2 regions of the Variovorax raffinosi genome follow, and region 2 is predicted to be linked to the other one. Evidence: predicted binding sites of a transcription regulator. Region 2 holds the regulator's gene; the other holds the start of a gene.
The links. Region 2 encodes LexA, which represses DNA repair genes until DNA is damaged. Its sites were predicted from a motif close to ACTGTATNNNNATACAGT; they were not measured.
Positions count from the first base shown of each region.

Region 1: ACSFB7_RS09640 (ATP-dependent helicase) is a predicted target of LexA. The motif match lies at 8,455-8,472, and genes of this name have one in related genera.

Region 1 covers NZ_JBPJZR010000002.1:783,418-798,838, reverse strand. The annotation lists gene ACSFB7_RS09680 (long-chain-fatty-acid--CoA ligase) at 1-779, shown strand, start outside; gene ACSFB7_RS09675 (ABC transporter permease subunit) at 831-1,835, shown strand; gene ACSFB7_RS09670 (ABC transporter permease subunit) at 1,840-2,742, shown strand; gene ACSFB7_RS09665 (ABC transporter ATP-binding protein) at 2,760-3,785, shown strand; gene ACSFB7_RS09660 (dipeptide ABC transporter ATP-binding protein) at 3,782-4,819, shown strand; gene ACSFB7_RS09655 (ABC transporter substrate-binding protein) at 4,856-6,487, shown strand; gene ACSFB7_RS09650 (5'-methylthioadenosine/adenosylhomocysteine nucleosidase) at 6,501-7,283, shown strand; gene corA (magnesium/cobalt transporter CorA) at 7,276-8,262, opposite strand; gene ACSFB7_RS09640 (ATP-dependent helicase) at 8,485-10,602, shown strand; gene hpf (ribosome hibernation-promoting factor, HPF/YfiA family) at 10,925-11,254, shown strand; gene ACSFB7_RS09630 (PTS sugar transporter subunit IIA) at 11,441-11,908, shown strand; gene hprK (HPr(Ser) kinase/phosphatase) at 12,005-12,967, shown strand; gene fur (ferric iron uptake transcriptional regulator) at 12,997-13,416, opposite strand; gene ACSFB7_RS09615 (outer membrane protein assembly factor BamE) at 13,507-14,070, shown strand; gene dapB (4-hydroxy-tetrahydrodipicolinate reductase) at 14,169-15,017, shown strand; gene ACSFB7_RS09605 (MotA/TolQ/ExbB proton channel family protein) at 15,041-15,421, shown strand, end outside.
Region 2 covers NZ_JBPJZR010000003.1:256,983-272,403, forward strand. The annotation lists gene xseA (exodeoxyribonuclease VII large subunit) at 1-983, opposite strand, end outside; gene ACSFB7_RS12280 (MotA/TolQ/ExbB proton channel family protein) at 1,297-1,929, shown strand; gene ACSFB7_RS12285 (ExbD/TolR family protein) at 1,941-2,366, shown strand; gene lpxK (tetraacyldisaccharide 4'-kinase) at 2,367-3,392, shown strand; gene ACSFB7_RS12295 (Trm112 family protein) at 3,373-3,555, shown strand; gene kdsB (3-deoxy-manno-octulosonate cytidylyltransferase) at 3,552-4,325, shown strand; gene adk (adenylate kinase) at 4,462-5,118, shown strand; gene ACSFB7_RS12310 (asparaginase) at 5,162-6,124, opposite strand; gene lexA (transcriptional repressor LexA) at 6,198-6,881, shown strand; gene ACSFB7_RS12320 (hypothetical protein) at 7,020-7,400, shown strand; gene ACSFB7_RS12325 (D-2-hydroxyacid dehydrogenase family protein) at 7,491-8,498, shown strand; gene ACSFB7_RS12330 (MFS transporter) at 8,503-9,678, shown strand; gene ACSFB7_RS12335 (3-hydroxyacyl-CoA dehydrogenase) at 9,792-11,312, shown strand; gene ACSFB7_RS12340 (oxepin-CoA hydrolase, alternative type) at 11,355-12,134, shown strand; gene ACSFB7_RS12345 (Crp/Fnr family transcriptional regulator) at 12,196-12,915, shown strand; gene ACSFB7_RS12350 (phosphotransferase) at 12,925-14,031, shown strand; gene ACSFB7_RS12355 (acyl-CoA dehydrogenase family protein) at 14,119-15,390, shown strand.

The sequences.
Region 1 (15,421 bases), on a different contig from region 2:
AGCACACGATCCACAGCCTTCCGGCCGTCAACACGCTGTTCAACGGGCTGGCGAACCACCCCGACTTCAACACCGTCAACTGGAAGAACCTGAAGATCTCGGTGGGTGGCGGCATGGCCGTGCAGGCTGCGGTCGCCAAGCTCTGGCTCGAAAAAACCGGCTGCCCGATCTGCGAAGGCTACGGCCTGTCGGAGACCTCGCCGTCGACCACCTGCAACCCGACCAACAGCACCGCCTACACCGGCACCATCGGCCTGCCGCTGCCCAACACCTGGCTCAAGCTGCTCGATGACGAAGGCAACGAAGTGCCGGTGGGCGAGCGCGGCGAAATCGCGATCAAGGGGCCGCAGGTGATGGCCGGCTACTGGCAGCGCCCCGACGAGACCGCGAAGGTCATGACGCCCGACGGCTACTTCAAGAGCGGCGACATCGGCGTGGTCGACGAGCGCGGCTACTTCAAGGTGGTCGACCGCAAGAAGGACATGATCCTGGTCTCGGGCTTCAACGTGTACCCGAACGAGATCGAAGACGTGGTTGCACTGATTCCGGGCGTGCTCGAATGCGCGGCCGTCGGCATACCCGACGAGAAGACTGGCGAGGCCGTGAAGCTCGTGATCGTCAAGAAAGATCCCTCGCTCACCGAGGCGCAAGTGCGCGAATACTGCAGAGCAAACCTTACGGGTTACAAGCAACCGCGAATCGTAGAGTTTCGTACCGACATGCCGAAGACACCGGTCGGCAAGATCCTTCGCCGCGAGCTGCGAGACACGAAGAAGTAAGGGTTCGGCCCGGGTAGGGCCACGGCATCGATCTTGCATATTCGCGGGTCGATGTTTCGATTCATTCTTACCCGTGTGAGCCTGCTGGTGCCGACCTTCATCGGCATGACATTGCTCGCCTTCTTCCTCATCCGGCTCGTGCCGGGTGATCCCATAGAAACCATGGCCGGCGAGCGCGGGATCGATCCCGCGCGCCATGCCGAACTGCGCGCCGCCTACGGCTTCGACAAGCCCGTGCTCGTGCAGTACGGCATCTACATCGGCCGCGTGCTGCATGGCGACCTGGGCAAGTCGCTGATCACGCAGGACACGGTGATGAGCGAGTTCCTCGCGCTCTTCCCGGCCACGGTCGAACTCGCGGTCTGCGCCATTCTTTTCGCGCTGCTGCTCGGCCTGCCGGCCGGCATCCTCGCGGCGGTGCGGCGCAATTCCATCTTCGATCACGGTGTCATGGCCACGTCGCTGACCGGCTACTCGATGCCGATCTTCTGGTGGGGCCTGTTGCTGATCCTGTTCTTCTCGGTGCAGCTCGGATGGACGCCGGTGTCGGGGCGCATCGCGGTGCAGTACTTCATCGAGCCCGACACCGGCTTCCTGCTGATCGACTCGCTGCGCGCGGGCGACATCGATGCCTTCTGGTCGGCGCTGCATCACCTGATTCTTCCGGCCATCGTGCTGGGCACCGTGCCGCTTGCCGTGATCGCGCGCATGACGCGCTCGGCCATGCTCGAAGTGCTCGGCGAAGACTACATCCGCACCGCGCGCGCCAAGGGCCTCTCGCGCTTTCGCGTGGTGGGGCTGCATGCGCTGCGCAATGCGCTGATCCCGGTCGTCACCGTCATCGGGCTGCAGGTGGGCGTGCTGTTCACCGGCGCGATCCTCACCGAAACCATCTTCTCCTGGCCCGGCGTCGGCAAGTGGCTCATCGAGGCCATCGGCCGTCGCGACTATCCGGTGCTGCAGGGCGGCATGCTGCTGCTCGGCGCCATCGTGATGATCGTCAACCTGCTCGTCGACGTGATGTACGGCGTCATCAACCCCCGCATCCGGCGCTGAACACATGGCGAGCACACACACCATTTTCACCAGCGCAAGTCCCGCGCCTCCCGGCCCCTGGCGCGAGTTCTGGACGGCCTTCTCGGCCAACCGTGGCGCGGTCATCGGGCTCGTCATCATTGCCCTGTTGCTGCTGGTCGCGTTGTTCGCGCCGTGGATCGCGCCGCATGCGCCGAACGAAACCAACAGCGCGGTCTTCCTGCTGCCGCCGGCGTGGCAGCAGGGCGGCAACATCAGCTACCTGCTGGGCACCGACGCGATCGGGCGCGACATTCTTTCGCGCCTCATGTACGGCGCACGGCTCTCGCTGTCGATCGGTGTCGCGGTGGTGGTGCTGTCGGTGATCGTGGGCGTGGTGCTCGGGCTCATCGCAGGCTTTTTCCGCGGCATGCTCGAGATCGCGATCATGCGGCTCATGGACATCGTGCTCACGCTGCCGAGCCTGCTGCTCGCCATCGTGATCGTCGCGATCCTCGGGCCGGGGCTGATCAACGCGATGCTCGCGGTGGCGATCGTGGTGCTGCCGCACTATGTGCGCATCACGCGCGCGGCCGTCATCGCCGAGGTCTCGCGCGACTACGTGACCGCCGCGCGCGTCAGCGGCGCCGGCACGCTGCGCCTGATGTTCCGCGAGGTGCTGCCCAACTGCGCCGCACCGCTGATCGTGCAGGCCTCGCTCGGTATCTCCACCGCCATCCTCGATGCGGCCGCCCTCGGCTTTCTCGGCCTCGGTGCGCAGCCACCGTCGCCCGAGTGGGGAACCATGCTGGCCGATGCGCGCGAGTTCGTGCTGCGCGCATGGTGGGTCGTCACCTTCCCGGGCCTCGCGATCCTCGCGGCGGTGCTGGCGTTCAACCTGCTGGGCGACGGTCTGCGCGATGCGCTCGACCCCAAGCTCAAGCGCTGAAGCAAAGGAAAGAACAGATGCCTTTGCTTGAAATAAAAGACCTGCACGTCGAGTTCCCCACACAGGGCGGCGTGCTGCATGCGGTCGATGGCGTGAGCCTCAGGCTCGAAGAGGGCGAGGTGCTCGGCATCGTCGGCGAATCGGGCTCGGGCAAGAGCGTCACGATGATGGCGCTGATGGGCCTCGTCGGCTACCCCGGCCGCGTGCGCGCGGACCACATGCGCTTCGCGGGCAAGGAGCTGCTCGGTGTCTCCGACAAGGTGCGCCGCTCGCTGGTCGGCAAGGAGGTCGCGATGATCTTCCAGGAGCCGACCACCAGCCTCAACCCCTGCTTCACCATCGGCTTCCAGTTGATGGAAACGCTGCGGCTGCACCTGAAGCTCGACAAGCGCGATGCGAAGCGGCGGGCGACCGAGCTGCTCGAACAGGTCGGCATTCCGGCCGCGTCTTCGCGCCTGGGCAGCTATCCGCACCAGCTCTCGGGCGGCATGAACCAGCGCGTGATGATCGCCATGGCCATTGCCTGCAACCCGCGCCTGCTGATCGCCGACGAGCCCACCACCGCGCTCGACGTCACCATCCAGGCGCAGATCCTCGACCTGCTGCGCGACCTGCAGAAAGAGCGCGGCATGGCGCTGGTGCTCATCACGCACAACATGGGCGTGGTCAGCGAAATGGCGCAGCGCATTGCCGTGATGTACGCGGGGCAGCTGATGGAGCAGCAGCGCGTCGACCGCCTCTTCGCATCGCCGCAGCATCCCTATACCGAGGCGCTGCTCGCGGCGCTGCCCGAACGTGCCGCGCCCGAAGGGCGGCTCGCCACCATCAGCGGCATGGTGCCGGGCGTGCACGACCGGCCCGCCGGTTGTTTGTTCGCGCCGCGCTGCGCCTACGTCACCGAGCGCGCCTGCCATGTGCGGCCGGCGCTGCGCGAATGGCAGGAGGCCGAGGTGCGTTGCCACTTCCCGCTCGGCGAGCCTGGGCGCATGGCGGCCATCGAGAAAGACCGGCCGCGGCCATCGGTGGCAGAGGCCGTGCAATGAGCGCAGTAGTGACGAACGACGTCGTGGTGGAGGCGAGCAACCTCCAGCGCACTTATGAAATCCGGCGTGGGCTGTTCCGCGCGCCTTCGCAACTGCGCGCCGTGGGTGACATCTCTTTTCGCATCGAGCGCGGCCGCACGCTGGCCGTGGTGGGCGAGTCGGGTTGCGGCAAGTCGACGCTGGCGCGCATGGTCGCGCTGATCGAAAAGCCCACGGCCGGGCAGCTCACGCTGGTCGGCGCCGATGCGGTGAACCAGGCGACAGCGCAAAAGCGCGAACTGCGCCAGGCCGTGCAACTGGTGTTCCAGAACCCCTATGGCTCGCTCAATCCGCGCAAGAAAATCTCGGCGGTGCTCGAAGACCCGCTCGCGATCAACACCACGCTGGGCAAGCCGGAGCGTGCCGCGAAGGCGCGCGAGATGCTCGCGCGCGTGGGCCTGCGGCCCGAGTACGCCAACCGCTATCCGCACATGTTCTCGGGCGGCCAGCGCCAGCGCATCGCGATCGCGCGCGCGCTCATGCTGTCGCCGCGCCTGCTGGTGGCCGACGAGCCGGTGTCGGCGCTCGACGTGTCGATCCAGGCGCAGGTGCTGAACCTGCTGGCCGACCTGCAGGCCGAGCTGGGCCTCGCGTACCTCTTCATCTCGCACGACCTCGGCGTGGTGCGCCACATCGCGCACGACGTGTTGGTGATGTACTTGGGCCATGCGGTGGAGCAGGGCCCCAAGTCGCGCATCTTCGCGCGGCCGCTGCATCCCTACACGCAGGCGCTGCTGGCATCGACGCCCGGGCTCAGCAGCCAGCGCATCGTGCTCAAGGGTGAGCTGCCGTCGCCGCTGAATCCGCCCTCGGGCTGTGTCTTCAGCACGCGCTGCCCGCACGTGGCACCGCGTTGCCGCGAAGAGCGCCCGCTGCCGCGCATGCTCGACGAGCGGCTGGTGGCCTGCCACTTCTCGGAACAGTTCCTCGACGGCGCGGCCCCGGTGCGCGCCGATGTCCCTTCGCCTGCCATCTCGATGGCGACGAATCCCTAGCAACCTGCTTTTTCAACCGTGTCCCAAGGAGTCCCCATGAAGACCCAGCCCACCGCTACGCGCCGCTCACGAAAGCTGGCGCTTCTGGCACCGACAGCGCTTGCGGCCCTTACCCTGGCCTGTGGCGTCGTGTCTGCCAAGACGCTGGTGTATTGCGCAGAAGGCAGCCCGGAGAATTTCTATCCGGGCATGAACACCACCGGCACCTCGTTCGACGTGACCACGCAGGTCTACAACACCATCGTCGAGTTCGAGCGCGGTGGCACCAAGGTCGTGCCGGGCCTGGCCGAAAAATGGGACATCTCGCCCGATGGCACGGTCTACACCTTCCACCTGCGCAAGGGCGTGAAGTGGCACACCACCAGCAAGAGCTTCAAGCCCACGCGCGACTTCAACGCCGACGACTTCATCTTCATGATCGACCGGCAGTGGAAGGAGAGCGACCCCTTCTTCAAGGTCACGAGCCAGAACCACTCGTACTTCAACGACATGGGCATGCCCAAGCTGCTGAAGTCGGTGGACCGCATCGATGACTACACCGTCAAGATCACGCTGAACCAGGCCGAGGCGCCGTTCCTTGCGAACCTGGCCATGCAGTACGCGGGCATCCAGTCGAAGGAATACGCCATCGCCATGCTCAAGGCCGGCACGCCTGAGAAGGTCGACCAGGACCCGATCGGCACCGGCCCCTTCTACCTCGTGCAATACCAGAAGGACGCGATCATCCGCTTCAAGGCCTTCCCGCAGTATTGGGCTGGCAAGGCCAAGATCGACGACCTCGTGTTCGCGATCACGCCCGATGCGTCGGTGCGCTGGGCCAAGCTGCAAAAGGGCGAATGCCATGTCATGCCCTACCCGAACCCGGCCGACCTCGATGCGATCCGCAAGGACCCGAACGTGCAGGTGCTGGAGCAGCCCGGCCTGAACGTCGGCTACCTCTCGTACAACACGACGAAGAAGCCCTTCGACGACGTGCGCGTGCGCAAGGCCATCAACATGGCGATCAACAAGAAGGCCATCATCGATGGCGTGTACCTCACGACCGGCGTTGCGGCGAAGAACCCGATCCCGCCGACCATGTGGTCCTACAACGACGCGATCAAGGACGATCCGTACGACCCCGAAGCCGCCAAGAAGCTGCTGGCGCAGGCCGGCTTCCCCGACGGCTTCACGACCGACCTGTGGGCCATGCCGGTGCAGCGTCCGTACAACCCGAACGCCAAGCGCATCGCCGAGCTGATGCAGGCCGACCTGGCCAAGATCAACGTCAAGGCCGAGATCAAGAGCTTCGAATGGGGCGAGTACCGCAAGCGCCTGCAAGCCGGCGAGCACCAGATGGGCATGCTGGGTTGGACCGGCGACAACGGCGATCCGGACAACTTCCTCTACACGCTGCTGGGCTGCGCCTCGGCGAAGTCGGCGAGCGGCAGCAACATCTCGAAGTTCTGCTACCAGCCGTATGAAGACCTCGTGGTGAAGGCCAAGAGCACGGTGAAGCAGGCCGACCGCGACGCGCTCTACAAGAAGGCGCAAGTCATCTTCAAGGAGCAGGCGCCTTGGTTCACCATCGCGCATGCGGTGCAATTGAAGCCCGTGCGCAAGGAAGTGATCGACTTCAAGCTGAGCCCGTTCGGCCGCCACACCTTCTACGGCGTGGACATGAAGTGATGGACGTGGCCGCATGAGTGGCGTCGCACCGGTCGCCATCGTGGCGGCCATGCACGAGGAACTGAGCGCGCTGCTTGCGCAGATGCCTGACGAGCAGCGTGTTCGAGTGGCGGGGCGCGACTTCTGGGTGGGCCATCTGCAGGGCCAACCTGTGGTCGCCGTGCTGTCCCGCATCGGCAAGGTCGCGGCGGCGGTCACGGCCACGGTGCTGCTGGAGCGCTTCGGCGTGCGCGCGATCGTGTTCACCGGCGTGGCGGGTGGACTGGCGCCGGGCGTGAACGTCGGCGACGTGGTCGTTGCCACCGAACTGCTGCAGCACGACATGGACGCCTCGCCGCTGTTCCCCAGGCACGAGGTGCCGCTGATGGGCATGGCGCGCTTTCCGGCCGACGCGGCCATCGGCAACGCGCTGTCGGCCGTGGCGGCCGATGTGCTGCGCGACCCGGTGGCCTTGGTCGGCCAGCAAGCCGTCGACGAATTCGATCTTCAGCAGCCCAAAGTGCACCGTGGCCTGCTGGTGAGCGGTGACCGCTTCGTATCGACCACGGCGGAGAGCGCGGCCTTGCAGCGCGATCTGCCCGATGCGCTCGCCGTCGAGATGGAGGGCGCGGCAATGGCACAGGTGTGCCACGACTACGGCGTGCCCTTCGCCGCGATGCGCACGATCTCGGACCGCGCCGACGATGCCGCGCATGGCGACTTCGCGCGCTTCGTGGTGGAGGTGGCGAGCCGCTACAGCCTCGCCCTGGTCGGCGCGTGGCTGGCCACGCTGCCCGCCATAAAAGCGGCTACTTGAGCCAGCCGCGCCGGCGGAAATACCACATCGGCCCCAGCGCGCTCGCCGCCATCAGCACGAGGGCGTATGGATAGCCCATGGACCAGTCCAGCTCGGGCATGAACTTGAAGTTCATGCCGTAGATGCTGGCGATCAGCGTGGGCGGCAGCAGCGCCACGCTGGCCACCGAGAAGATCTTGATGGTCTTGTTCTGGTTGATGTTGATGAAACCGACGGTCGCATCCATCAGGAAGTTGATCTTGTCGAACAGGAAGGCCGTGTGGTTGTCCAGCGATTCGATGTCGCGCAGGATCTGCCGCGCCTCTTCGAACTGCTCGGCGTTGAGCATCTTGCTGCGCATCATGAAGCTGACCGCGCGGCGCGTGTCCATCACATTGCGGCGGATGCGGCCGTTCAAGTCTTCCTGCCGCGCGATGAGGCCGAGCACCTCGCCGGCCAGCTCGTCGGTGACGTTGCCCGAGAGCACTTTCTTGCCGGCCACTTCGAGTTCGTCGTAGATGTTCTCCAGCGTGTCGGCCGAGTATTCGGCGTCCGCGTCGAACAGCTTGAGCATCACTTCCTTGGCGTCTTCGATCAGCCCCGGCGCGCGGCGTGCGCGCATGCGCAGCAGGCGGAACACGGGCACGTCTTCGTCGTGGATCGAGAACAGCACGCCGCGGCTGCGCAGGTCGGTGTTGTGCTGGTTGAGAATGAAGGCGACGCGCACCGTGCGCGGGTTCTCGTCGTCGTCGATCAGGAAGTCGGAGCGAATGTGCAGCTCGCCGTTGTCTTCTTCGTAGAAGCGGGCCGACTCCTCGATGTCCTCGTCCATCGCGTCTTCGGGAATGGACAGGCCGTAGTACTGCTTGATCCAGCGCTTTTCTTCGAGCGTGGGCGATTCGAGGTCGACCCAGATCGGCTGGAACTTGGAGAGCTCTTCGAGTGCCTCGATCTCTTCCTGAACGAGGCGGCCGTTGGCGAGCGTAAAGATATTGAGCATGGGCTCACTCCCGGGGATGACTGAACGATGGGCGAGGGAGGGGCGCTTTCAATTCCCGGGCCCGACGTGAGCGATCAGGCCGTGTGAAAGGGAGTTGAAAGCTGCCGAGACGGGGCGGTTTCCATAGGGGAGAGTCTCCAGTTGCAGCGAGGCGCGATTATGTCACTGGCCATCAGGCAGCAGGGTGATGGGACTGGACGGGCATACAGTAAAGTCGTGTCCATGCAGACCGCTGCGCCCCCTGTTTTTTCCGTTGCCGCGACGAGCCAGTCCGAACGTCTTGCCGCGGCGTTGGCAACGCTCAACGAAGCGCAGCGCGCGGCGGTCGAGCATGGCGTGGGCGCAGCCGTCGGCGGCGACCATCGCCCGCTGCTCGTGATTGCCGGCGCTGGTTCCGGCAAGACCAGCACGCTGGCGCACCGGGTGGCGCACCTGATCGCGGGTGGCGTCGATCCGCAACGCCTGTTGCTGCTGACCTTCTCGCGCCGTGCCGCGCAGGAAATGGGGCGCCGTGCGGGACAGGTGCTGGCGCGCGTGCTCGGCCTGCAGTCGGCGGTGCCGCCTGCGCTGCCATGGGCCGGCACCTTCCACGGCATCGGCGCGCGGCTGCTGCGCGAGTACGCACCGCAGATCGGGCTGGACGAGAACTTCACCATCCACGACCGGGGCGACGCCGAAGACCTGATGGGACTGGTGCGGCACGAGCTGGGCCTGTCTGCCACCGTCAATCGCTTCCCGCGCAAGGGCACCTGCCTGTCGATCTACTCGCGCTGCGTCAACACGCGCGCGCCGCTGGCCCAGGTGCTGAAGGAATCCTTTCCCTGGTGCGACGAATGGGAGGCCGAACTCAAGAAGCTGTTCGGTGGCTACGTGGAGGCCAAGCAGCAGCAGAACGTGCTCGACTACGACGACCTGCTGCTCTACTGGGCCGAGATGGTCGCCGAGCCCGCGCTGGCCGCGCAAATCGGCGCGCGCTTCGACCATGTGCTGGTCGACGAGTACCAGGACACCAACCTGCTGCAGGCCTCGATCCTGCTGGCGCTCAAGCCTGACGGGCGCGGCGTGACGGTGGTGGGCGACGACGCGCAGTCGATCTATTCGTTTCGCGGCGCGACGGTGCGCAACATCCTCGACTTTCCCTCGCAGTTCACGCAGGCGGCGCGCGTGGTCACGCTGGAGCGCAACTACCGCTCGACCCAGCCGATCCTCGATGTGTCGAACCGCGTGATCGCGCATGCGGCCGAGCGGCACGCCAAGACGCTCTGGACCGACAGGCCCTCGGCCGGCAAGCCGCTGCTGGTGCTCGTGGCCGACGATGCCGGGCAGGCGCGCTGGGTGGCCGACAAGGTGCTGGCGCATCGCGAGGGCGGGCTGGCGCTCAAGTCGCAGGCGGTGCTGTTTCGCACCTCGTCGCACAGCGCGGGGCTCGAACTCGAACTGGCGCGGCGCAACATCCCGTTCGTGAAGTACGGCGGCCTCAAGTTCCTGGAGGCCTCGCATGTGAAAGACCTGCTTGCGGTGCTGCGCTTTGCCCAGAACCCGCGCGGGCGCATGGCGGGCTTTCGCGTGACGCAGTTGATACCGGGCATCGGGCCAGTCACCGGCACGCGGCTGCTCGATGCGATGGACCAGGCGGCCGACCCCGTGGCCGCCGTGCGCGATTTCGTGCCGCCGTCTGCAGCACGCGCACAGTGGGACGACTTTGCCAAGGCTTATGCCGCGCTGCGAGCGCCTTCACTGGCATGGCCGGCCGATGTGGAACTGGCGATGGACTGGTACCAGCCGCATCTGGAGCGGCTGTACGAAGACACCTCCGGCGTGCGCCGTGCCGACGTCGAGCAGCTTGCGCGGCTTGCCGCGGGCTATGGCTCGCGCGAGAGCTTTCTCACCGAACTCACGCTCGATCCGCCCGAAGCCACCAGCGACCGCCCCGGGCCGCCGCTGCTCGATGAAGACTTCCTGATCCTCTCGACCATCCATTCGGCCAAGGGGCAGGAATGGAATTCGGTGCATGTGCTCAATGTGGTCGACGGCTGCATGCCGGCCGACGTGGCGCAGGGCGCGCACGAACTGGAGGAAGAGCGCCGGCTGCTCTATGTGGCGATGACGCGGGCGCGCGACCACCTGCACCTGCTGGTGCCGCAGCGCTTCCACATTCCGCAGCAGGCGGCGCGCGGCGACCGGCACCTGTATGCGAACCGCACGCGCTTCATTCCGGACGCCGACCTTGCCGGCTTCGAGCAGCAGACCTGGCCGCCTGCACCGGTGCTGCCCCCGGCGGTGCCGCCGCCGGCCGCCGTGATCGACCTGCGCAACCGCATGCGCGCCGCCTGGCGCTGAGCGAGCCGGCCCTTCGGGCGGCATGGTCACCGACGCGCGCCGGCGCAAACACTTGCTTTCAAAGCGCCGAAGCGGTTGCCCTGCTGACGTTGTCCGCTATGGATTGAATAGCGGATCATGCGGCGTTTTGCGCGCCCAGCACCCCCGGGCAACTCGGGTATTGCAATACCGTGACAGCTTGGGCATAGTGAATTGACCGACCCCTCTTTCCTCTTCTTTCCCCCTCTCTTCTTCTCCCTCTCCCCCGACTCACTGTTTCGCCGGCCACGCTTCATTCCGAAGCGCGGTCATTTCCCCAACCGTCAATTCCAGGAGGTCATTCATGAATTTGACGATCAGCGGTCATCACCTCGACGTCACCCCTGCCTTGCGCACCTACGTCACGAGCAAGCTGGACCGGATCACACGGCACTTCGACCAGGTGGTCGATGTGAAGGTGATCCTCACGGTGGAAAAGCAGAAGGAAAAGGAACGCCGCCAAAGGGCGGAATGCAACATCCACGTCAAGGGCAATGACATGTTCGCGGAGTCGAGCCACGCTGATCTCTACGCTGCGGTCGATGAACTGGTCGACAAGCTCGACCGCCAGGTCGTGCGCCACAAGGACCGCCTGCAAGACCACCATCACGCGGCACCCAAGCGCCTGATGTAGGAGCCTTCGGGGCTCACGCCACAAGCCGCCTTCGGGCGGCTTTTTGTTTTCCGACTGTTGTGCTGGGGCTTTGCAAGCCCCTTCGAGGCGTACGAGGCCTCTGGGCAACATGTAGACAAAAAGTAGGTAGAGGGACTGGGGGTTTTTACCAAGCGGGTGCATAATCGCGCCCGCTCTGCACCCACCATGAATCGCCTCGCGTCCATCCTGCCGCCCGCTCAAGTGCTCGTGAGCGTTGACGCCACCAGCAAAAAACGTGCTTTTGAAGAAGCCGGCCTGCTGTTCGAAAGCCTTCACGGCCTGGGCCGTGCCCTCATCACCGACAGCCTGTTTGCGCGCGAGCGCCTCGGCTCCACCGGTCTGGGCCACGGTGTCGCCATTCCGCATGGCCGCATCAAGGGCCTGAAGGCACCAATGGCCGCCGTGTTCCAGCTGGCCAATCCGATCGGCTTCGACGCCCCGGACGAACAGCCCGTGGCACTGCTGATCTTCCTGCTGGTGCCCGAAGCGGCCACGCAGAAGCACCTCGAAATCCTCTCTGAAATCGCCGAGCTGCTGAGCGATGCCAGCCTGCGCGAGCAGATCAAGTCCAGCACCGACGCGGCCGCCTTGCACGGCCTCATCGCCGGCTGGCAATCCACCCAAGTCGCCTGAGCGCATGCGTCGGCACTCGCAGCTGCTGCTAAGCTGCGTTGCTGCCTTCGTCCATCACAAGAAAATGCCGGCGCGTGAGTGCCGTCTCCTGAACGCATGAAGCCGACCGTCATCAGCGCCGATGCCATGTTCGAGGAGTTCCGTGGGTCGCTCCGCTGGGAATGGCTCGCAGGGCTCGGTGCCTCGGAGCGCCAGTTCGACCCCGAAGTCATCAGCCGCGCGCAGTCGGCTGCCGACCTGGTCGGTTACCTCAATTACATCCACCCGTACCGCGTGCAGATCCTGGGCGCGCGCGAAGTGGCCTACCTGACGCGCGGCAGCCCGGAAGACTGCGCCCGCCGCATCGCCCGCATCGTCACGCTGGAGCCGCCGATGCTGGTGCTGGCCGACGGCCAGGCCGCGCCCGACGAGCTGCTGTCGATCTGCGAGCGCGCGCAACTGCCGCTGTTTGCCACGCGCGAGTCGTCGGCCTTCGTGATCGACCTGCTGCGCGCCTACCTGTCCAAGCACTTCGCCGAGCGCACCTCGATGCACGGCGTGTTCATGGACATCCTGGGCATGGGCGTGATGATCACGGGCGAGTCGGGCCTGGGCAAGAGCGAGCTGGGCCTGGAGCTGATCTCGCGCGGCAACGGCCTCGTGGCCGACGACGCGGTCGATCTTTACCGCATCAACCAGAACACGATCGAAGGGCGCTGCCCCGATCTGCTGCTGAACCTGCTGGAAGTGCGCGGCATCGGCCTGCTGGACATCCGCGCGATCTTCGGTGAGACGGCGGTGCGCCGGAAGATGCGCCTGAAGCTCATCGTGCACCTCGTGCGGCGCGACAGCTTCGAGCGCGACTACGAGCGCATGCCTTCAGCGCCGCTCACGCAGGACGTGCTGGGCATCCCCGTGCGCAAGGTCATCATCCAGGTGGTGGCGGGGCGCAATATCGCCGTGCTGGTCGAGGCGGCCGTGCGCAACTCGATCTTGCAGTTGCGCGGCATCGACACCTATGCGGACTTCGTGGCGCGCCACCACAAGGCCATGGAAAACGGGCGCGACGGCGGCGACTGACGCCGTCCGTCTTTTCTGCCTGTGGTGGCTCAGCGCTTCTTGACGCAGTCGCCGCAAAGGCCGTAGAGCGACATGGCGTGGTCCTGCAGGATCCAGCCCTTGTCCTTGGCAATCATCTGCTGGCGGCGCTCGATCTCGGCGTCGTAGAACTCCTCCACCTTGCCGCACGAGGTGCAGATCAGGTGGTCGTGGTGCGTGCCTTCATTCAGCTCGTAGACCGCCTTGCCGCTTTCGAAGTGGCTGCGCTCCAGGATGCCGGCTTGCTCGAATTGCGTGAGCACGCGGTAAACGGTGGCAAGGCCGATGTCGGAATGTTCGTTGAGCAGCACGCGAAACACGTCTTCGGCCGTCATGTGCCGCTGGCTGCCGGTCTGGAAGATTTCGAGAATCTTCAGGCGTGGCAATGTGGCCTTCAGGCCGGTATTCTTGAGTTCGTCGATATTGGCCATGTTGGTTCCTGCGCCCTGGGCTGCGGCAAAGGCCCTGAAAAAGGCCAGCCGCTACAATGGCCGATCATATCGCTACCCCCTTTTCCTCCCATGCCTGCCATTCTCCAACGCCGTCCCTGGCTGCTGGTTGCTGCCGTCACCGCGACGCTCTTCCTGGGTGCCTGCAGCAGTTTCAGCGATCGCACGCGTGGCGCGCTTTCGGCCATCACCCCTTACAAAGTTGAAGTGGTGCAGGGCAATTTCGTGTCGAAGGAACAGGTCGCGGCGCTCAAGCCCGGCATGTCCCGCCAGCAGGTGCGTGAAGTTCTCGGCACCTCGCTGCTGAGCGACGTGTTCCACGCCAACCGCTGGGACTACGTCTTCACCATCCGCCGCCAGGGCGTCGAGCCGCAAGAACGCCACCTGACCGTGTTCTTCAACGGCGAACTGATGGACCGCTTCGAGGGCGACGAAATGCCCAGCGAAGAAGACTTCGTCGCCACGCTCGACACCCGCAAGAAAACCGGCAAGGTGCCGCCGCTTGAAGCGTCCGAAGACGATCTGAAGAAATACGCACCGGCCAAGGACGACAAGAGCAACAAGGCCGATGCCGCCGCTTCCGCCAGCCTGCCGCCGTTGCCCGCAGCCTACCCCCCGCTCGAAGCCACGCGCTGAGCGCACCAGCAGCGGGCGGCGCCCGCCGAGTCAGGCGGCGTCCGTCCCGTGTCCATGAATGCCAGTGGCCTCATGGCCATTCTGAAGACTGAACCCGCGTGACTGAATCCATTTCTTCTTCCTCTTCTTCTCCTTCCGTCCCCGCATCGCGCCGCGTCGCGATCGCCGGGGCTTCGGGCCGCATGGGCCACATGCTGATCGAGGCCGTGCGCAATGCGCCGGACTGCCGCCTCGCCGGCGCGCTCGACATCGCCGGCAACCCGGCCCTGGGCACCGATGCCGGCGCCTTCCTGGGTTTCGACAGCGGCGTGCCCATCGTCTCCGATCTGCGCACCGGCCTGAAAGACGCGCAGGTGCTCATCGACTTCACCCGCCCCGAAGGCACGCTCGCGCACCTCGCGGTCTGCCGCGAACTGGGTGTGCAGGCCGTGATCGGCACCACCGGCTTCAGCGATGCGCAAAAAGCCGAGATCGCCGAGATCGCCAAAGACATCGCCATCATGATGGCGCCCAACATGAGCGTGGGCGTCAACGTCACCCTCAAGCTGCTCGAGATGGCGGCCAAGGCGATGGCCACCGGCTACGACATCGAGATCATCGAGGCGCACCACCGTTTCAAGGTCGATGCGCCTTCGGGCACCGCGCTCAAGATGGGCGAAGTGATCGCCGACGCATTGGGCCGCGACCTGAAGGAATGCGCCGTCTACGCCCGCGAAGGCATCACGGGCGAGCGCGACCCCTCGACCATCGGCTTCTCGGCCATCCGCGGCGGCGACATCGTGGGCGACCACACCGTGCTGTTCGCCGGCATCGGCGAGCGCATCGAGATCACCCACAAGTCGTCGAGCCGCGTCACCTACGCGCAGGGCGCCCTGCGCGCCGTGCATTTCCTGGGCGGCCAGAAAGCGGGCCTGTTCGACATGTTCGACGTGCTCGGCCTGCGCTGATCCGCCGATAAAAAGGACCGCCGATGAGCGTGCTGGAACTGCTGACGCATGGTGACGGCGTCAGCCGCGCGGTGGCGGCGCTGCTGCTGGCGATGTCGATCGCGAGCTGGGTCGTGATCCTCTGGAAGGCCTGGCTGCTGCGCGGCGGCACGCGCGACGTGCTGCGCAGCATTGCCGCGTTCTGGCAGTCGTCCACGCTGGCCGATGCCGAGCAGAAGCTCAAGGCCTTCGACCGCGCGATGCTCGTCTCGCCCACCGTGTCCGCCATCAAGAGCGCGGCCACCGTTTCGACAGGCGGCACGCTGGGCGCCACGGGCGATCGCAACCAGCAACTCACCCGTGTTCTGCGCGACGCCTTGCACGGTGCGCTGCGGCGCCTGCAGGCGGGGCAGATCCTTCTTGCC
Region 2 (15,421 bases):
TGCGCGTGATGCGCCAGCCGAAGCTGCTGGCGAGCCACCAGATTCGACGGCCGTCCGAGACGTCCCGCCGCCTGGTCGAGACGCTGCCCGAGCGCATCGAGGCGTCCACCCAAGGCATCGCCGAGCCGCTCATCGAGCAGGTCGAGCGCACCGAGCCACAGGTCGCGCGGCGCGCTGACGAGTTCCGCCGCCGCGGTGGGCGTCGGTGCGCGCAGGTCGGCGCAGAAATCGGCGATGGTGAAGTCCGTCTCGTGCCCCACGCCGCTGATCAGCGGCACCGGGCTCTGAACGATGGTGCGCGCCAGCGCTTCGTCGTTGAAGGCCCAGAGGTCTTCGATGGAGCCACCGCCACGCACCAACAGAATCACGTCGACCGCAGGCTCCAGCGCGTAGAGGGATTGCAATGCCCGCACCAGTTCGGCCGGAGCATTGGCCCCCTGCACAGCCGCGGGCGCCAGCACCACCGGAATGTGTGGCACGCGCCGCCGCAGCGCGGTGACCACGTCATGCAATGCCGCCGCGCCGAGCGAAGTGACGACGCCCACAGCACGCGGCATGGCCGGCAGCGCCCGCTTGCGCGCCGGATCGAACAGCCCTTCGGCTTCCAGGCGCGCCTTGCGTTGCATGAACTGCTCGAACAAGGCGCCCTGCCCCGCACGACGTAGGCTCTCGACCACCAGTTGCAGATCGCCGCGTGGCTCGTACACAGCGAGCCGTCCACGCACCTCGACCTGGTCGCCGTCGCGGGGCGAAAAGTCGAGCAATCCGGCGGCTCGACGGAACATCGCGCAGCGCAGTTGGCCGGACTCGTCCTTGAGCGAGAAGTAACAATGTCCACTCGACGCGCGCGAAAAACCGGAGATCTCGCCGCGCACGGCGACCGGATTGAAGCGCGCGTCGAGCGCGTCGGCGACCGCGCGGCACAACGCGCCGACCGCCCAGATGCGCGGCCCGGGCGCGGAATTCGCCTCACGCAGGTTCATGGAATGCACGCATGGCCCAACGCCACTCTTCCACAACAGGCGGTGTAGCCCGTGTTTTCCTGCCCCAGGGCGGGACAGACGCACGACTTCTCGTGCAAGTCATTGATTTTATTGAAGAAAGTGCTGCTCAAAATTCGATCGATCTAGCGGAAAGCCCGTCCCATGCGGGTTCGGGCGCATTGCGCAGCAGGTTAATCACAAAGTTATCCACAGAATCTGTGCGTCCTTGCCGACACGAAAACAAGCCCCGTGGCGATGGTGGGCTCAGTGGATAATCGCCGCGCATTTGCAGTCTATGGGCCGGAGGATTTTCTTGTTTTCCATCATTGTTGCCGCGGGTTGGCCTATCTGGCCATTGCTCGCCTGTTCCGTCATTGCGCTCGCGCTGGTTATAGAACGTTTCACAAGTCTCAAGACCGTGAGGGTACTGCCGCCGAAGCTGCTCGACGAAACCATCACCGTCTCGCGCGGCGCCATTCCCGGCCCCGATGTCGTGACGAAGCTGGAAAGCAACTCGATGCTCGGCCAGGTGCTGGCCGCCGGCCTTCGGGCGCTCAACGCCAACCCCCGCTGCACCGAAGACGACCTGCGCGCGGCCATGGAAGCCTCGGGCCGCACGGTCGCGCATCGGCTGGAGCGCTACCTGCCCGCGCTGGCCACCATCGCCTCTGCCGCGCCATTGCTCGGCCTGCTGGGCACGGTGATCGGCATGATCGAAATCTTCGGTTCACAGTCGCCCGGCAGCGGCGCCGTCGGCTCGGGCAACCCGGCACAACTGGCGCACGGCATCTCGATCGCGCTCTACAACACGGCGTTCGGGCTGATCGTGGCAATTCCCACGCTGATCTTCTGGCGCTACTTTCGCAGTCGCGTCGACGAATATCTGCTGAACCTTGAACTGTCCGGCGAACGCTTCGCCCGCCACCTCAACGCCTTGCGCAAATGAGCCGCGCCCGCATGCAGTTTCGGCATGGCTCACGCGATGAGCCCGAGATCAACCTGATCCCGTTCATCGACGTGCTGCTGGTCGTGCTGATCTTCCTGATGCTGTCGACCACCTACAGCAAGTTCACCGAGATGCAGCTGCGGCTGCCGACGGCGGACGTCGACGCGCAGCGCGACTACCCCAAGGAAGTGATCGTGACGGTCTCGGCCGATGGCCGTTATTCGGTCAACAAGGCCGCGGTGGCGGACCGCAATGTGGAAACCGTGGCCGCAGCGCTCGCCGCCGCAGCCACCGGCGGCAAGGACAGCGTGGTGATCATCAGCGCCGACGCAAGCAGCCCGCACCAGGCCGTCATCACAGTGATGGAAGCGGCTCGCCGCGTCGGCCTGATGCAGATCACCTTCGCGGCCCAGTCGACGGCGCAAGCCGGGCACTGAGTGCCTTCAGAAGGTCGCAGCAGCAGCATCGGCTCGTCGGGCTCGCGGCTGCAGGACGCCTGGCTGCATCGCGGGCCGCTGGCCTGCCTGCTCTGGCCGCTGTCGCTGCTGTACGCCGCACTCTTTGCTGTGCGGGGCTGGCTTTATCGCCTGGGGTGGCTTCGGACCGAGCGTGTGCCGGTGCCCGTGATCGTCGTGGGCAACGTGATTGCCGGCGGCGCAGGCAAGACCCCCGTCGTGATGGCCGTCGTTCGGCATCTCCAGGCGCGAGGGTTGCAAGTCGGCGTGGTGTCGCGCGGCTACGGGCGCCGCACCGACGACTGCCGCGAGGTGCTCGGCGACAGCGATCCGCGCGACGTCGGCGATGAACCCGCACTGATCCGCCATGCCACGAACGCGCCGGTCTTCGTCGCGCGGCAGCGCATCGAAGCCGCACGCGCCCTGCTGGCCCGGCATCCGGCCACACAGGTCATCGTCAGCGACGACGGCCTGCAGCATCTGGCGCTGGGACGCGATATCGAGATCTGCGTGTTCGACGACCGTGGCATCGGCAACGGCTGGCGGCTGCCCGCGGGCCCCTTGCGCGAGGCCTGGCCGCGTCGCTGCGACCTCGTGCTGCACAGTGGCGAGCGGCCCGCATTCGCCGGCGGCTACACCGCCACCCGCAGCCTTGCAGCAGACGCCTTGACCAGCGGCGGAGAGCACGTGCCCCTGCAGACCCTCGAAGGCCAGGCGGTGACCGCGCTGGCGGCCATTGCACGACCCGAGGCGTTCTTCGAGATGCTGCGCGCGCGCGGCCTGACGCTCGCCGAGACCATCGCACTGCCCGATCACCATGATTTCGACGGTTGGCAGCGCCCCCTCAACACCACCCACACCCTTGTCTGCACCGAAAAAGATGCGGTCAAGTTGTGGCGCCAGGCACCCGACGCACTGGCCGTGCCGCTGCACTTCGCCCCCTCCCCGGAATTCTTCACCGCGCTCGACGCAAAGTTATCATCGCTCGATGGATACCAAGCTGCTTGAACTGCTCGTCTGCCCTGTCACCAAGGGCCCTTTGACCTGGAACCCCGAGAAGCAGGAGCTGTGCTCGCGCAGTGCGCGTCTGGCCTATCCGGTGCGCGACGGCATCCCGGTGCTGCTCGAGAACGAAGCCCGCACGCTGTCCGACGACGAGCTGGGGCTGTGAGCTTCACCGTCCTTGTGCCGGCGCGACTGGCGTCGACACGGCTGCCCAACAAACCCCTTGCCGACATCGCCGGCGTGCCCATGGTGGTGCGTGTGGCCCAGCGCGCCAGTGAATCGGGTGCCGCGCGCGTGGTCGTCGCCGGGGACGATGCATCCATCATTTCGGCGTGTGAAGCGCATGGTGTCGAAGCCATCCTGACGCGCCAGGATCACCCCAGCGGCACCGACCGGTTGGCAGAAGCCTGCGAGCAACTGGGCCTGGACGGTGACGACATCGTCGTCAACGTCCAGGGCGACGAGCCACTGATCGACCCCGCCCTGATCGACGCCGTGGCGGCCGAGCTGGCGGCTCATCCGCAAGCCGCAATGAGCACCGCGGCCCACGAGATCGATTCGATCGGCGACTTCATGAACCCGAACGTGGTGAAGGCCGTGCTCGACGCGCAGGGCCACGCCCTTTACTTCAGCCGTGCGCCGATTCCCTGGTGGCGCGATGGCTCCGCCAACGGTGCGGCGCCGACCGTGCTGCCGACGCCCGCCCCCCTACGCCACATCGGCATCTACGGCTATCGCGCGGGCTTCGTGCGCAAGTTTCCGTCGCTGCCACCGTCTCCCGTCGAAGCGACCGAAGCGCTCGAGCAGTTGCGCGCGCTGTGGCATGGGCATCGCATTGCGGTGCATGTGAGCCACGTTGCCCCCGGACCGGGCATCGACACCCCCGAAGACCTGGCGCGCGTGCGCGCGGTCTTCGCAGCGAAAACCGGCCCCTGAGGCGAGGTGTCGCCCGAGTGAAGACAAGGGAAAATCCTCACTGGCACGCGTGCTATCCTCGATGCAATTCCGCCTTGCCCAGCCTTCGGGCCGACGCTCGGCGCGACACAAAATCTAAGAACCGTCCGAGGACACCATGAGACTAATTTTGCTGGGCGCGCCCGGAGCGGGCAAAGGCACGCAAGCGGCCTTCATCTGCCAGAAATACAGCATCCCTCAAATCTCGACCGGCGACATGCTGCGCGCCGCCGTCAAGGCCGGCACGCCGCTGGGGCTGCAAGCCAAGGCCGTGATGGACGCCGGTGCGCTGGTCAGCGACGACCTGATCATCAATCTCGTGAAAGAACGCATTGCACAGGCCGATTGCGCCAGTGGCTTTCTGTTCGACGGTTTCCCGCGCACCATTCCGCAGGCCGACGCCATGAAGGCGGCAGCCGTCAAGCTCGACTACGTGCTTGAAATCGATGTGCCTTTCGGCGACATCATCGAACGCATGAGCGGTCGCCGCTCGCACCCTGCCTCGGGCCGCACCTACCACGTCAAGTTCAATCCGCCCAAGGTCGAGGGCAAGGACGATGTGACCGGCGAAGAGCTGATCCAGCGCGAGGACGACAAGGAAGAAACCGTGCGCAAGCGGCTCGACGTCTACAGCCAGCAGACGCGCCCGCTGGTTGACTATTACTCGGCCTGGGCCAAGACCGATCCGGCCGCCGCGCCGAAATACCGCGCCATCAAGGGCGTGGGCACGGTCGATGAAATCACGCAACGTGCACTGGCTGCACTGAGCAGTTGATCTGACTTTCCAGCCGCCCCTCGACAAGTCGAGACGGCGGTTTTTATTTCCCCAGCAATTCCAGCATCAGCGCGATGCGCGCCTTCACGGGCGTGAGCGCGCCGGCATCGCGCAGCCGGTCGTCCGGCCTGGGCAGGATGCGTCCGTTGGCGCATCGCGTGGCGCGTAGCACTGCAACACCACTGTCTTGCGCCTTGAGCGCTGCCGCTTCCAACGCATGGTGCAGCGTGCCATTGCCGGTCGCGGCCAGAACCAGTCCACGCACAGGCTCGGCGCCACCCGCCTGCAGCAGCGCATCGACGAGCGCACCGCTTGCGCCGGCGTGGCTCATGACGATCTCGACGCGGGGCCACTGACCCACGGCGTCCAGGGCTTTCGAGCCCCCGGGTACAGCACCTTCAGGCCATGCCCTGACACGCCGCACCGCGCCCTCTTCCACATATCCGATCGGGCCGGCATCGCCTGAGGCGAAGGCATCGAGCCGGTAGGTGTGCACCTTCTGAATGTCCACACCACTGTGGACCGTGCCGGCGCAAACCACCGTCACACCTTGCGCACCAGCCGTTGCCGCCACCACGATGGCGTCACGCACGTTCTGCGGGCCGTCCGGCGCCAAGGCAGTGGCCGGACGCATCGCGCAGGTCAGCACCACGGGCTTGGCCGACGCAAGCACCGAATGCAGGAAGAACGCCGTTTCTTCCAGCGTGTCGGTGCCATGCGTGATCACCACGCCGGCCACATCGGGCTGCGCCAGCCAATGCACGCAGCGCTGCGCCAGCTTCTGCCAGATGTCGAACGACATGTCCTTGCTGTCGAGCTGCGCCACCTGCTCCGCCACCAGCGTCACACCCTCCGGCGCCTCGATGCCTCCCAGCAGATCGGCCACCCCCACCTGTCCGGCGGTGTAGCCGATGTTGTCGCCACTGCTGGCGGCCCGGCCGGCAATGGTGCCGCCGGTGCCCAGAACCACCACGCGACGCAACTCGGGCAAAGGGGAATTGGCCATGGCTTGTCAACTTCTAAAAACTGGTTAAAAATACAGGCACTGGATAAATAGCCAGTGCCGCAAGGAACCACATATGCAGTTCGCCGTGAAGCTTACAGCCCGCCAGCAGCAGATCCTGGACTTGATCCAGAGCGCCATCGCTCGTACCGGTGCGCCGCCAACGCGCGCCGAAATCGCCAACGAGCTGGGGTTCAAGTCGGCCAACGCCGCCGAAGAACACCTGCAGGCACTCGCCCGCAAGGGCGTGATCGAACTCGTCAGCGGCACCTCGCGCGGCATCCGCCTCAAGGGCGACGCATTGCGTTCGCTCAACGAAACACGCCATCGCGAAGGCGGCCAGTTCTCGCTCTCGCTGCCCGGCATGGCGCAATTGGCGCTGCCGCTCATCGGCCGCGTCGCAGCCGGCTCGCCCATCCTGGCGCAAGAGCACATCGACCAGACCTACTACGTCGAGAACACGCTGTTCCAGCGCCAGCCCGACTACCTGCTCAAGGTGCGCGGCATGTCGATGCGCGACGCCGGCATCATGGACGGCGACCTGCTCGCCGTGCAGGCCACCAAGGAAGCGCGCAACGGCCAGATCGTGGTGGCGCGCCTTGGCGACGAAGTCACGGTCAAGCGCCTGAAGCGCAACAAGCTGGTGATCGAGCTGCACGCCGAAAACCCCGACTACCCGACCATCATCGTGCAGCCCGGCGAGCCTTTCGAAATCGAAGGCCTCGCCGTCGGACTCATCCGCAACACCATGCTGATGTAGGCCGCGCGGCCTGCTCGCAGCAGCACCTCATCCGGCCGCAACAGGTGGCGGGCGTATGGCGCAAAGTCGCCATCACCCTGTCGCGGCCGATTCAAGAAATCCTGCCTGTGTTCAACCTCATATTTTTTTGGAGTTCACATGGGAATCGCCCTCCTCGCCATCGCTGATTTCTGGATGCCGCTGCAATCGCTCGCAAGCCGCCTGATGCCCGCTCGCCGCCCTCATCGCCGGGACCCGCTCGATCACAGCGAAAGCTCGGCGGGGCTGCGCTATGTCGCGGTGCGCCCCGCCTGCACCACCCGGTCCGGCAACGCCGCCGCGTCGGCAACGGCAGCCGCCGCACCAGCGCGCCCATTGCGCGTGGTTCGCGTGGTCGACCGGCAAGGCTCGCAACGCACCAGCAACCGCGTCGTCATCTCCGGCCGCATGGCCGACGTGTGCGCGGAACTCGACCGCCTCGCGGCGCTCGAGACTGCGGAAACCATGAGCACGGTGCCCCGCTCCACACGCCTGCACTGAGCCCAAACGCCCCTGCGAGCCCCTTCGGGGGCGGGTATCCAAACGTTCACACGCGCGACATCCCAATGCTGCGAGGCACAATGGCACGCCATGAACATTGTGATCCTCGACGACTACCAGGACGCCGTGCGCAAATTGCGCTGTGCCGCCAAGCTGGACGCGTACGCGGCCAAGGTCTATACCAACACGGTCAAGGGCATCGGGCAACTGTCGGTTCGCCTCAAGGATGCCGACGTGATCGTGCTGATCCGCGAGCGCAGCCAAATCTCGCGCCAGCTGATCGAAAAACTGCCCAAGCTCAAGCTCATTTCGCAGACCGGTCGGGTCGGCGGCCACATCGACGTCACGGCCTGCACCGAGCGGGGCGTTGCGGTGGCCGAGGGTACTGGCTCTCCCCAGGCGCCTGCAGAGCTCACATGGGCGCTGATCATGGCCGCCATGCGCCGGCTGCCGCAGTACATCAGCAACCTCAAGCACGGGGCGTGGCAGCAATCGGGGCTCAAGTCGGCCTCGATGCCGCCCAACTTCGGGCTGGGCTCGGTGCTCAAGGGCAAGACGCTCTGCATCTGGGGCTACGGCCGCATCGGCCAACTGGTCGCGCGCTATGGGCAGGCTTTCGGCATGCAGGTCGTGATCTGGGGCCGCGAAGCGAGTTGCGCCAAGGCCCGATCCGACGGCTTCCAGGTGGCGCAGAACCGCCACGAATTCTTTGCCCAGGCCGACGTGCTGTCGGTGCACCTGCGGCTGAACGAAGAAACCAACGGACTCATCACGCTGGAAGACCTCTCGCGCATGAAGCCGACGGCGCTGTTCGTCAACACCTCCCGCGCCGAACTGGTCGAAGCCGACGCCCTGCTTGCCGCGCTCAATCGCGGCCGCCCGGGGCTGGCCGCCATCGACGTGTTCGAGAGCGAGCCGCCGCTGCAGGGCCACGCCCTGCTGCGCCTGGAAAACTGCATCTGCACGCCGCACATCGGCTATGTCGAGCAGGAAAGCTACGAGAGCTATTTCGGCCAGGCTTTCGACAACGTCGTGAGCTACATCAACGGCAACCCCACGAACATCGTGAATCCAGGCGCGCTGCAGGTTCGGCGGTGAAATCATGAGCCGGCCTGCGCCACGGGGCGCCCTCTGGGCGCTGCTGGCCGGCAACTTCGTGATCGGCACGGGCGTGATGGTCGTGCCCGGCACGCTCAATGAAATCAGCACATCGCTCGCCGTCAGTGCCGCAACCGCGGGCCAACTGATCGCAGCCGCCGCGGCGGTGATGTGCATCGGCGCGCCGCTGCTGGCTGCTGCAGTCGCAGGCTGGGACCGCCGGCAGTTGCTGGCCCTGACCCTGCTCTGGTACGCCGCAGGACACGCCCTGTCGGCGCTGATGCCGAGCTTCGGCACCTTGTTGCCGATGCGCATGCTCACGGTGATCGCCCCCGCGATCTTCACGCCGCAGGCCGCCGCCTGCGCCGGCATGCTCGTGCCGCCCGACCAGCGCGGGCGGGCCGTGACCTTCGTCTTCCTGGGCTGGTCGATGGCCTCGGTGCTGGGCCTGCCCATCGGCGCGCTGATCGGCGGCCACCTGGGCTGGCGGATGGCCTTCATGGCGATTGCGGCGCTGAGTGTCGTGAGCGCCGCGTCGATCTGGCTCACCCTTCCCCAAGGCATTCGCCCGGCCGCGCTGACGGCGGCAGCGTGGTCGCGCGTGCTGCGCAGCCCGGTGCTGATGGGCATCGTCTCGGTCACCGCGCTGCAGGGCGCGGGCCAGTTCGTGCTCTTCAGCTATTTCGGCCCGATCCTCAAGCAGAGCTTCGGTGCCGATGCCACCACGCTGAGCGTGATGTGGGCCCTGTTCGGCGCCTGCGGGCTGGTGGGCAACATGGTGGTCAGCCGCTTCATCGACCGCATCGGCGCCGGGCGCATGGTGCTGGTCACGACGGTGCTGATTGCACTGAGCCTGTTGCTGTGGCCGCTGGCTTCCACGCTCGCCTGGCTGGCCGTGGTGCTGATTCCCTGGGGTCTGGGCTGCTTTGCCGCCAACTCGGCCCAGCAGGCCCGTCTGGTGGGCCTGGCGCCCGCTCTCGCGCCGGGCTCCGTGGCATTGAACAGTTCGGGCATCTATACCGGCCAGGCGGTGGGCGCGGCCCTGGGCGGCTGGCTGCTGGCCAACGACGCGGCGGCATGGATGAGCTGGGTCGGTTTTGCGCTGCTGCTGGTCGCCATCGCCCTCAGCGCGGCCATCGACCGCAGCCAGCGTTCGGCCCTGAATCGCGCCTCCGCGTAAAACCCGTCACGCCCTGCCCGCGCGGGATTGCAAAATCGGAGCTTGCCGCCGCGCCTCGCCCCCTCTCGGCGCTGCGGCCCGGATACCACTCAACCAGCGAAAATCTTCATCCAATGACAGTGAACTACACCCGAATCGGCGTGATCGGCGCCGGCGCCATGGGTCGCGGCATCGCTCAGATCGCCGCCCAGGCGGGCAGCGAGGTGCTGCTGCTCGACAGCTTTGCCGGCGCCGCCGAGCGCGGCCGCGAAGCCCTCGTCGCCCAATGGAACAAGCTGCAAGAGAAGGGCAAGATCGACGCCGCTGCGCGCGATGCCCAGATTGCCCGCGTCAAGGCGGTCGACTCCATCCAGGCCCTGGCCGGCTGCGATCTGGTCATCGAGGCCGTGATCGAAGACCTCGAAGTCAAGCGCAAGCTGTTCCGCGAACTCGAAGCCGTGGTGGCCCCGACGGCCACGCTGGTCACCAACACCTCGTCGCTCTCGGTCACGGCCATCGCAGCCGGGCTGGCGCGTCCCGAACGCATCGCGGGCTTTCACTTCTTCAACCCCGTGCCGCTCATGAAGGTGGTCGAGGTGGTCGCGGGCTTCAAGACCGCGCCCGAGGTCTGCAAGCAACTCGCCGGCTACGCCACCCAGATGGGCCACAGCGCCGTGCAAGCGCAAGACACGCCCGGCTTCATCGTCAACCACGCAGGCCGTGGCTACGGCACCGAGGCGCTGCGCATCGTCAGCGAAGGCGTGGCCGACTTCGCGACCGTCGATCGCATCCTGAAAGACCAGGCAGGCTTTCGCCTCGGCCCCTTCGAGTTGCTGGACCTGACGGCGCTCGACGTGTCGCATCCGGTGATGGAGTCGATCTACCACCAGTACTTCGAGGAACCGCGCTTTCGCCCGAGCGTGATCACCGCGCAGCGCCTGGCGGCCGGCGCACTGGGCCGCAAGACCGGTGAAGGCTTCTACCGCTACACCGACGGCGTGATGCAGCAGACGCCCGAGGCGCCGGCGCCCGTGGTCGAGGGCACGCCTTCGGTGTGGGTGTCGCCGCGCGCCGCACGCCGTGCCGAACTGCTGCGCCTGGTCAACACGCTCGGCGCGCAGATCGACAGCGGCGCCGCCGCCGCGCCGCATTCGCTGGTCCTGGTCGCGCCGCTGGGCTTCGACGTGACCACCGTCGCCGCCGTCGAACGGCTGGACGCCACGCGCACCATCGGCATCGACATGCTGATCGACGACGCCGCCACCAAGCGCCGCGTGCTCGCCACCAACCCCGCCACGCGCCGCGACATCCGCGATGCCGCGCACGCCCTCTTCGCACGCGACGGCAAGGCGGTCAGCGTGATCCGCGACAGCGGCGGCTTCGTCACGCAGCGCGTGATCGGCACCATCGTCAACATCGCCACCGACATGTGCCAGCAGCGCGTGTGCTCGCCGGCCGACCTCGAAACCGCGGTGCAACTGGGCCTGGGCTATCCGCGCGGCCCGCTGGCCATGGGCAACCTCTACGGTCCGACCAACATGCTCGAAGTGCTGTTCAACCTGCAGACCGTGTACGGCGATCCGCGCTATCGCCCGAGCCCGTGGCTGCGCCGCCGTGGCGCGCTGGGCCTGAGCCTGCTGCACGAAGAAGAATAAATAAGAAACCAACAACCGACCGACTGGAAACGCGACACAGCGATGACCGCCGAACTCAAGAGCACCAGCGAAGGCAGCACCATGGTGCTGACCATCGCCAACCCGACCCAGCGCAATGCGCTGGGCCCCGAGATCTACGCCGCCGGCATCGAGGCGCTGAATGGCGCCGAGGGCAGCGCCGAGATCCGCAGCGTCGTCATCGTGGGCGAAGGCGCATGGTTCTGCGCCGGCGGCTCGCTGCAGCGGCTGCTGGCCAACCGCCAGCTCGATCGCTCGGTACAGGCCGAGAGCATCGAGGGCCTGCACAACTGGATCGACTCGATCCGCACCTTTCCCAAGCCGATCATCGCGGCGGTCGAAGGCGCGGCGGCGGGCGCGGGCTTCTCGCTCGCGCTGGCCTGCGACTTCGTGGTGGCCGCGCGCGACGCGGTCTTTGCGGCCTCGTACAGCAACGTGGCGCTGTCGCCCGACGGAGGCCTCAGCTGGCACCTGGGGCAGCAGTTGCCGCGCCAGTTGGCCAGCGAATGGCTCATGAACGGCGAGCGCATCGGCGCACCGCGCCTGCATGCGCTCGGGCTGGTGAACGAGCTGACCGAAAACGGCCAGGCGCTTGCGGGCGCGCTGGCGCTTGCCGGCAAGCTCAACGCACGCGCGCCGAACTCGCTGGCCAGCATCAAGGAGCTGCTGAGCGAGGCGCACGGCGCCACGCTGGCCTCTCAGCTCTCGCAGGAGCGCGACCATTTCGTGCGCAACCTGCACCATGCGAACGCGGGCATCGGCATCGCCGCGTTCCTCGACAAGAAACCGCCGCAATACGAGTAACGCCTGACGGCGTCGCTCCCGTGACACCCTTCAGCTTTTCAGTCGCCGAGAGGACAGACCAATGGACGACCCCATTCTTACCATCGAAGAACGTGAAGCGATCAACAGTGGTCGCTGGTTTTCTTCCCTATCTCCATCGCTACGGCACGACATCCTTCGATGCTCTTTTGTTCAACGCTACAAAGACGGCGACCTGATGGCCGCCCGTGGCGATCCGCCCGAACGCTGGATCGCCTGTGCCAAGGGTGCGGTGCGCGTGAGCTCGACGTCCGTCTCGGGCAAGCAGGTGACGCTGACCTATGTCGAGCCGGGCATCTGGTTCGGCGACGTGTCGATGTTCGACGGGGAGCGACGCACGCACGACACCTATGCGCACGGCGAAACCACCGTTCTCTGCGTGGCGCGGGCCGACTTCCAGAAAATTCTGGCGTCGCACATCGAGCTGTACGAAGCCCTGATGCGGCTGCAGGCGCGCCGCATCCGCACGCTGTTCGGCCTGGTGGAAGACCTCAACACCCTGCCCCTGCGGGCACGGCTGGCCAAGCAGCTCATTCACCTCGTGCGCAGCTACGGCGTGCCCAATCTGGAAGACGGCAGCCAGACGCGTATCGGCCTGCAGCTCGCGCAGGAAGAACTCGCGCAACTGCTGGGCGCGTCGCGCCAGCGGGTCAACCAGGAACTCAAGACCATGGAGCGCGAGGGCACCATCCGCATCGAGCCGGCAGGCTTGGTCGTGCTCGACCGCTCGGCCTTGATGCGCGTCTCGGAAGCAGAAAGCTAGAAAACTGAAATGAGCCAGGACTTCTCCAACTTCATCGGCACCCGCGCCGTTTCGCAACAGCACGCTTTCGACGTCGATGCGCTCTCCGCCTGGCTCGAAAAAAATCTCGATGGTTTCAAGGGACCGCTGACGGTCGAGATGTTCAAGGGCGGGCAGTCGAACCCGACCTACAAGCTGGTCACGCCTTCGCAGAGCTACGTGATGCGCGCCAAGCCGGGCCCGGTCGCCAAGCTGCTGCCCTCGGCCCATGCGGTCGAACGCGAATTCAAGGTCATGCGTGGCCTTGCCGGCACCGACGTGCCGGTGCCGCACATGCACTGCCTGTGCGAAGACGAAGCCATCATCGGCCGCGCCTTCTACGTGATGGAGTTCATGCAGGGCCGCGTGCTGTGGGACCAGTCGCTGCCCGGCATGAGCAATGCCGAGCGCGCCGCCTACTACGACGAGATGAACCGCGTGATCTCGGCGCTGCACACCGTCGACTTCGCCGCCCGCGGCCTGGCCGACTACGGCAAGCCCGGCAACTACTTCGAGCGCCAGATCGGTCGCTGGAGCAAGCAGTACAAGGCCTCGGCGGATGGCGCCGGCGAGCTGTCGCAGCCCATCGAGGCGATGGAGCGGCTGATCGACTGGCTGCCCGCCCACATGCCGGCCAGCGCACGCGACGAAAGCAAGGTGTCGATCGTCCATGGCGACTACCGCCTGGACAACGTGATGTTCCACGCCACCGAGCCGCGCATCATCGCGGTGCTCGACTGGGAGCTTTCCACGCTGGGCCATCCGCTGGCCGACTTCAGCTACCACTGCATGTCGTGGCACATGCCGCCCACCACGGGGCGCGGCATCGGCGGCGTGGACGTCGCCTCGCTGGGCATTCCCACCGAGAGCGAATACATCCGCCGCTATTGCGAGCGCACGCGCATCAGCACGCCCGAGGCGCTGGCGCCCGACTGGAATTTCTACCAGGCCTACAACCTGTTTCGCATGGCCGCGATCCTGCAAGGCATTGCCAAGCGGGTCGAGGCCGGTACCGCATCGAGCGAGCAAGCTGTGGCTTCGGCCCGCGGCGCGCGTCCGATGGCCGACATGGCCTGGCAGTTTGCCCAAAAGGCATGAGCCGCAGGGCCGCCCCAAGGCGAATACCGCAGCCGAAGGCGAAGGTTACTCAGTAAACCAGCCCCCTACACCCACCAGGAGACGAAGATGGATTTCGAATACTCGGCCAAAACCAAAGATCTGCAGAAACGCGTCAAGGCGTTCATGGATGAAAACATCTACCCGGCCGAAGCCGAGTACAGCGCCGAGCTGGCCGCCAACACGGTCGCGGGCAAGCGCTGGACCGCGCTGAAGACGGTCGAGAAGGTCAAGGACAAGGCCAAGGCCCAGGGCCTGTGGAACCTGTTCCTGCCGGTCGACAGCGCCTCGGCCTCCGGCTATGCCGGTGCGGGCCTGACCAACCAGGAATACGCACCACTGGCCGAGATCATGGGTGCGGTGCCGTGGGCGAGTGAAGCTTTCAATTGCTCGGCGCCCGACACCGGCAACATGGAAACCATCGCGCGCTACGGCTCGGAAGAGATCAAGGCGCGCTGGCTCAAGCCGCTGCTCGAAGGCCAGATCCGCTCGGCCTTCGCGATGACCGAGCCCGAAGTGGCCTCGAGCGACGCCACCAACATCTCGACGCGCATCGAACGCCAGGGCGACGAGTACGTGATCAACGGCCACAAGTGGTGGATTTCCGGCGCGGCCGATCCGCGCTGCGCGGTGTACATCACCATGGGCAAGACCGACCCCGATGCGCCCCGCCATTCGCAGCAGAGCATGGTCATCGTGCCGGCGGACGCCAAGGGCATCCGCATCGTGCGCCCGCTGAACGTGATGGGCTACGACGACGCGCCGCACGGCCACGTCGAGATGTACTTCGAGAACGTACGCGTGCCGGTGGGCAACATCCTGCTCGGCGAAGGCCGCGGCTTCGAGATCGCCCAAGGTCGCCTTGGCCCCGGACGCATCCACCACTGCATGCGCCTGATCGGCCTGGCCGAGCGCGCGTTGGAGCTGATGTGCAAGCGCGCCTCGTCGCGCGTGGCCTTCGGCAAGACCGTCGCCTCGCAGACCGTGACCCAGGAACGCATTGCCGAAGCGCGCTGCAAGATCGACATGGCGCGCCTGCTCACGCTCAAGGCCGCATGGCTGATGGACGTGGCCGGCAACAAGGTCGCCAAGAACGAGATCGCGATGATCAAGGTGGTGGCACCGACCATGGCCTGCCAGGTGATCGACTGGGCCATGCAGGTCCACGGTGGTGGCGGCATGTGTGATGACTTCCCGCTGGCCAACGCCTATGCCCACGCGCGCACGCTGCGCTTTGCGGACGGCCCGGACGAAGTGCACCGCAACGCGATTGCCAAGTGGGAGCTGGGCCGCTACTCGGCCGACAAGACCGAAGCCGACATGCCTGTCACCCGCTTCTGATCTGTCTTACCCCCTCTCCCTCGCGGAGAGG